2 linked regions of the Lichenicola cladoniae genome follow. The protein of the gene in region 1 interacts with the protein of each later gene in a pairwise test. Links are inferred from orthologs where the notes say so. Each region holds a gene or a part of one and is shown on either strand. Other genes may lie near its edges.

Evidence for each region.
Region 2: the proteins of HN018_RS17470 (region 1) and ftsA interact in binary tests that used the Escherichia coli proteins (3 or more experiments, as listed by UniProt). The link is inferred for Lichenicola cladoniae from one-to-one orthologs.

Annotation. Positions count from the first base shown.
Region 1 is NZ_CP053708.1:3,867,159-3,870,253, forward strand. The notes cover bases 79-2,854. They hold HN018_RS17470 (rod shape-determining protein), read right to left. Parts: upstream 2,102-2,854; coding sequence 1,055-2,101; downstream 79-1,054. Other genes in these bases: mreC (rod shape-determining protein MreC), read right to left, coding at 79-963; HN018_RS17475 (hypothetical protein), read left to right, coding at 2,424-2,666; HN018_RS28720 (YMGG-like glycine zipper-containing protein), read left to right, coding at 2,679-2,854. In the rest of the region: more of mreC, read right to left, coding at 1-78; more of HN018_RS28720, read left to right, coding at 2,855-3,095. UniProt on the Escherichia coli protein: Forms membrane-associated dynamic filaments that are essential for cell shape determination. Acts by regulating cell wall synthesis and cell elongation, and thus cell shape.
Region 2 is NZ_CP053708.1:3,084,834-3,088,026, reverse strand. What follows is about bases 316-3,189. They hold ftsA (cell division protein FtsA), read right to left. Parts: upstream 2,438-3,189; coding sequence 1,193-2,437; downstream 316-1,192. Other genes in these bases: HN018_RS14080 (cell division protein FtsQ/DivIB), read right to left, coding at 2,650-3,189; ftsZ (cell division protein FtsZ), read right to left, coding at 316-1,108. Outside these bases: more of ftsZ, read right to left, coding at 1-315; more of HN018_RS14080, read right to left, coding at 3,190-3,193. UniProt on the Escherichia coli protein: Essential cell division protein that assists in the assembly of the Z ring. May serve as the principal membrane anchor for the Z ring.

The sequences.
Region 1 (3,095 bases):
GTCGCCGGGCGCCTCGATGCTGTTGGCCGATCCGCGGATAAGGTTCCTGGATCCGCCGACCGCACCCTTGGGCACGGTATGCTGGCTGCTTCCCCCGGAGGCCGGCCGGCCCGGCGAGTCCGGTGGGGTGATCGCGGCAAGGCCATAGTCGAACAGCCTGACCACCACGACGTGACCGAGTTGGGCATAAGGTTCGACCACCGGATTGTTCGGGCCGATATAGTGGACGGTGCCGACCGGAAGCCCGGCCGGGAACACATTGGTGACGTTGTTGGTCACGACGCGCTCGCCTTCCTCGGGATGCACGTCTTCGGGATAGCTGGTCAGGCGGGGCGCGGCCGCGTTGGTCCCTTCCATGATCGCCGCCGCATGAGACGATTCCAGCGACACCGGGACCCGGCTGCTCATGTCGGTGATCAGCATGACGCGTGCCGAGCGCGAACCGACCTCGGTGACCCGTCCGACCAGTCCGGCCGCATCGACCGCGACCATGTCCTTCGACAGGGTGACGTGGTTCGCCAGGATCTGGCCGGGAGCCACCGACAGCAGGATCGAACGTGCATAAAACTGGCTGGTATCGGCCACCGCGCGGGCTGTGACGAACGAGGGCGCCGGTTCGGGGATCCAGTTCAGGTTGGCTTTCAGCGTGGCGTTCTCTGCCTGAAGCGCCATCGCGACATCATACCAGCGACGAAGCTTCAGGTTTTCCTCCCGCAGACGCTGGTTCTCGGCAGAGACCGCGACCAGGTGGCGGGTCTCGCCGGCAATGCCACGCAGCCCATCGATCGGGCGTGCCAGCAGCGAATAGAGCGGCGCCACCGCATCCGACATGGCGACCCGCGCCTGTTCGGCGACGCGGCGGTCGGCCTGGCCCAGCAGCATGACACAGCAGGCCAGGGCCACGAGCAGCGGCAGCGTCAGCTTGGCCAGAGCCTGGCGCAGCTGGATCGACAGACGGAACACCGCATCACCTCCGCCTTGGCCTCAGGCTCGCCGTGCCATTGGCACGCAGTCCGGGCTCTCTAGTTCCCGTCGAAATGGACGATCTGGAACGTTAATACATCGTTGTGAGCACGTTGCGCAGCCGCTTCATTTCCTCAAGGGCCCGCCCGGTGCCGAGTGCCACGCAGGATAGCGGATTTTCCGCCACCACGACCGGCAGGCCGGTGGCATCACGGAGCACCTCGTCGAGCCGATAGAGCAGAGCGCCGCCGCCGGTGAGCACGATGCCCTTGTCGACGATATCCGCCGCGAGCTCCGGCGGGGTGTTCTCGAGCGCGGTTTTCACCGCATCGACGATCTGGCTGACCGGCTCGGCAAGGGCCTCGGCGATATGGCGCTGGCCGACCACGACCTCCCGCGGCACCCCGTTCATCAGGTCGCGGCCCCTGACTTCCTTCCAGGGGCCATACTCGTTCTCGTCGTCCGGCGGCTTGGCGGCCCCGAGCTCGATCTTGATCTTTTCCGCCGAGCTCTCGCCGATCAGGAGGTTATAGTTGCGACGGATGTAGGAGATGATCGCCTCGTCCATCTTGTCGCCACCGACCCGTACCGAGCGCGCATACACGATGCCGCCGAGCGAGATCACCGCGACCTCGGTGGTGCCGCCGCCGATATCGACGATCATGCTGCCGGACGGTTCGGTCACCGGCAGGCCGGCGCCGATCGCGGCGGCCATCGGCTCCTCGATCAGCAGCACTTTGCGGGCGCCGGCGCTCTCGGCGCTCTCCTGGATCGCGCGGCGCTCGACTGCGGTCGAGCCGGACGGCACGCACACGATGATCATCGGGCTGGCGAAGCTGCGGCGGTTGTGGGCCTTGCGGATGAAATGCTTGATCATCTCCTCAGCGACCTCGAAGTCGGCGATAACCCCGTCGCGCAGCGGCCGGATGGCGGTGATGTTTCCGGGCGTGCGGCCGACCATGCTCTTGGCCTCGTTTCCGACCGCCAGCACCTGCTTCTTGCCGCGCACATCGGCGATCGCCACCACCGACGGCTCGTCGAGCACCACGCCGCGGCCCTTGACGTAGACCAGCGTGTTGGCAGTGCCGAGATCGATGGCCATGTCGTTCGACATCAAGCCCAGCAGGCGAGAAAACATCCGCGACTCCGAAAATAGGACTGCGTCCCGGTCGGGATACGCAGGATCAAACGCGAGAATGTCGGCTGTCTCATGGTCGGCGAGCAGAACCACCGGGCGCGCACGGCTTAGCGGGGCCTCAACCGGTGAGCAAGCATTGCTTCCACGATAGCGGTGGATGATCACAGCCGCGTGAGGTGATACTCTGCCACCGTTTCGACCTGTAACAGCCACGATCTCACCGCGTTGTGAAGTTTATCTGGTTCGTGATCGTCAGGTTCGTCGGCGAAACGCCGTTCGGGGATCCTGCGGAACGGCAGGTTAAATTGGGGATAATAAAAACATGTTGCGCAAAATCACGATGATCACCGCTGCCGCAGGCCTGTCGCTCGGTCTCGCTGCCTGCGACCCGTATAGCCCTGGCCAGCGCGCGGTCGGCGGCGGCTTGCTCGGTGGTGCCGGTGGCGCCGCGATCGGTGGCATTGCCGGCGGCGGCAACGGTGCGTTGATCGGCGGCCTGGCCGGCGGCGCGCTCGGCGCAGTCGGTGGTGCCGCCACCACGCCGACCCGTCGCAGCGGCTACTAACAGGAGCCGAGCATGTCCCACTGCCTGAACATGAGGCCTCGCCGGAACGCTCTGCTGGGTGGTCTGGCCGTGACCGGGCTTTTGTTGACCGGCTGCACCGATCCGTATGATCCGGGTCAGCGGGCTGTAGGCGGTGGACTGCTCGGGGCCGGAGCCGGCGCTGCACTCGGAGCAGTCGCCGGTGGCGGCAGGGGTGCGGCAATCGGTGCACTGGCTGGTGGCGCGGTCGGTGCGGTCGGCGGTGCGGCGACGACGCCGTCCCCCGGGTATGGCCAGGGTGGATATGCCCAGCCAGTCTATGCACAGCCGCAATATGTCCAGCCCGGCTACGCTCAACCTGAATACCAGCAGCAAGGCTATGCCCAGCCTGGCTATGCTCAACCCGGTTATCAGCAACCTGGCTATGCCCAGCCCGGTTATGCACAGCCT
Region 2 (3,193 bases), 780 kb from region 1 along the record:
CGGGCGCACCGATCGGTCCGGTATGGACCGGCTGGTGGCCGGGCTGCGCCTGCTCTGGATGGCTGCTGACGGCGTGCAGCCCGGTCGGCTGCATCCCGCCGACCGCGACCAGGCGGGGACGCTCGGACTGGGCGATCGGCGTATCGATGCCGGTCGCCACCACCGACACGCGGACGCGGCCGGTCAGGTTCTCGTCGATCGCCGAGCCGAAGATGATGTTGGCGTCCTCGGCGACTTCCTCGCGGATACGGTTGGCGGCCTGGTCGACCTCGAACAGGGTCATGTCCTCGCCGCCGGTGATGTTGATCAGCAGGCCGCGCGCGCCGGCCATCGAGGTATCCTCGAGCAGCGGGTTGGAGATCGCGGCCTCGGCGGCGCGGATCGCGCGGTTCTCGCCGTCGGCCTCGCCGGTGCCCATCATCGCCTTGCCCATCTCGGCCATGACGGTGCGGATGTCGGCGAAATCGAGGTTCACCAGGCCCGGTGCGACCATCAGGTCGGTGACGCCGCGCACGCCCATGTAGAGCACGTGGTCGGCCATCTTGAACGCTTCCTTCCAGCCGGTACGCTCGTTGGCCAGGCGGAACAGGTTCTGGTTCGGGATGACGATCAGCGTGTCGACGAACTGCTGCAGCTCGATGATGCCGGCATCGGCCGCCTTGGCACGACGCATGCCTTCGAAGGTGAATGGCTTGGTCACCACGCCGACGGTGAGGATGCCGCGCTCGCGCGCCATGCGGGCGATCACCGGCGCCGCACCGGTGCCGGTGCCGCCCCCCATGCCGGCGGTGATGAAGATCATGTGCGCGCCGTCCATGTGACGGGCGAGCTCGTCGGCGGCTTCCTCGGCGGCGGCGCGCCCGATCTCCGGCTTGGCTCCGGCGCCCAGGCCCTGGGTCAGGTGTGGCCCGAGCTGCACGCGCCGGTCGGCGCGGCTGTGCGTGAGCTGCTGGGCGTCGGTGTTGGCGACCACGAACTCCACGCCCTGGAGCTGGAGCTGGATCATGTTGTCGACCGCATTGGTGCCGCCGCCGCCGACACCGATCACGGTGATCCGCGGAGTGAAGTCCGAATAGGTCTGCTGCGGAATCGTCAGGTTGAGAGTCATAGGCGGTCTCCCCGGGTTCTGGAGGCTTGGCAATCGACCGCCGACGGCGGCCTGGTGTTCTGGATCGTTGCGGAGAGCGTCATGTCAGACACGCTCCCGCAAGAATTCGACGAGCCGCCGCACCAGGCCTGGTGGGCGCGGCTCGTTGAAATCGATGTCGTGCAGGGTGCGGCCGGCGCCGGCCGCCCATGCGAGCAGGCCGACCGGGGTGGCGAACCCCGGACCGGTCGCATTGTCGGGCAGGCCCCGCACGCCGATCGGGCGTCCGAGCCGGACCTGCCGGTTCAGGATGCGCGCCGCCATCGGCGTGATCCCGTCGAGCTGGCTGGCGCCGCCGGTCAGCACCACGCGCCCGGCGGCGGCGCGACCGAGGCCGGCGCCGTCGAGCCGGTCGCGCACCAGCTCGAAGGTCTCCTCGATGCGCGGACGGATCACGCTGACGATCCGGCTGCGCGCCATGCGGGTGAACTGGTGCTCGTCCTCGCCGATAAGCTGGACGTTCAGCATCTCGCGGTCGTCGTCGGAGCTGGTCTCGGCGTTGCCGTAGATGACCTTCAGCCGCTCGGCGCTGCCCAGCGGCGTCGAGATCATGCCCGCGATGTCCTTGGTGACATGCAGCCCGCCGACCGGAAGCTGCGAGGTGTGCAGGATCTGGCCTTCCGCGAACACCGCCATCGAGGTGGTGCCGCCGCCCATGTCGACCACGGTGGCGCCAAGCTCGCGCTCGTCCTCGACCAGCACCGACAGGCCGGACGCCAGCGGGGCAGCGACCAGCTCGGTAATGTCGAGGTCGCAGCGGGCCAGCACGGCGGCGAGGTTTCGCAGCGCCATCGACGACGCGTCGATAACGTGCAGCCGTGCCGACAGCTGCTCGCAGTGATGCCCGCGCGGATCCTCGACGCCGGTGGTCTCGTCGACCGAGAAGGCCAGCGGCAGCGCATGGATGACGTCGCGCCCGTCCGTCACGGCCCGGTTGCGGCCCTCGTTCACCACGCGCCGGATGTCGGCGTCGGTCACCGCACGCCCGCCGACCGGCCAGCGCACGTTGAACAGCCGGCTTTCCGGCTGGCCGCAGGACAGGTTGACGGTCACCGAGCGCAGATGGTGGTCCGCCTGGCTCTCGGCCTGGCCGACCGCCGCCCGGATCGCCCGCTCTGCCTCGGCGAGGTCGGTGATACCGCCGAGACGCACGCCACGGCTCCGCTGCCAGCCGCAGCCCATGACGCGGAGCGTCCCGTCGCTGTCGCCGCGGCCGATCAGGCAGGTGATCTTGGTGGTGCCGATATCCAGCACGCCGAAGATGCCCGGCCGGTATGTGCGCTTGCGCATGATCTGCGCGGTGTCCGGCGGCGGCAACGCCAGCAGGCGCGACTGCTCCGGCGCTGGTGCGGCCAGCCGCGGCAGCAGTCCGGGTTCCGCTGGCTCCTGGGTCCGTCGCGCCACGCGACGTCCACCCCGGGCAGGCGCACGTTCGGCAACCATCCGCTCATCGGGTGGCCGGTCGGCGAATAGCCGTTCGTCTGGTGGGCGGACGAGCTCGTTCATGCGGGCCTCCTGCCGAGAGTGTCGGGCATGCCGCCGGCCTGGCGTGCGTCACCGGTGATCTGGCCGGTCGTATGGCCGGTGGAACCGAGGCTGCCGGGCGGAGCTGTGGCGCCCGGGGTAAGCGCTTCGTCCTTCAGCGTCGGGTCGTTCGGGTCGACCGCCGCGACCGGGCGCGGCCGGATGACCAGCCGGTCGGGCAGGCGCATGTCGATCGCCGCCAGCGGCCGGATCAGCAGCTGCTGGCTCGACTGCAGCTGCGCCAGACGGTGCAGCGCGGCGGCCTCCTCGCCTTCGGGCAGCAGCACGTCGCAGCCGTTGCGCAGGGTCAGGTTCCAGCGGCGCAGTCCGACGCGGACCGCGGCGACCACGTGCGCATGCACCAGCGGCTCGGCGTCGAGGGCGGTGATCAGCGTCTCGGCCGCCTGGGGCGCGCCGGCGCCGACTACCAGCGGAAGCTGTGCGAAAGCCTCCGCATCCTTGCCGTTCATGCCCTGGTCCGCGACCATCTGGCCCTTGCGGTCGATCAGCACGAAGCGGCCC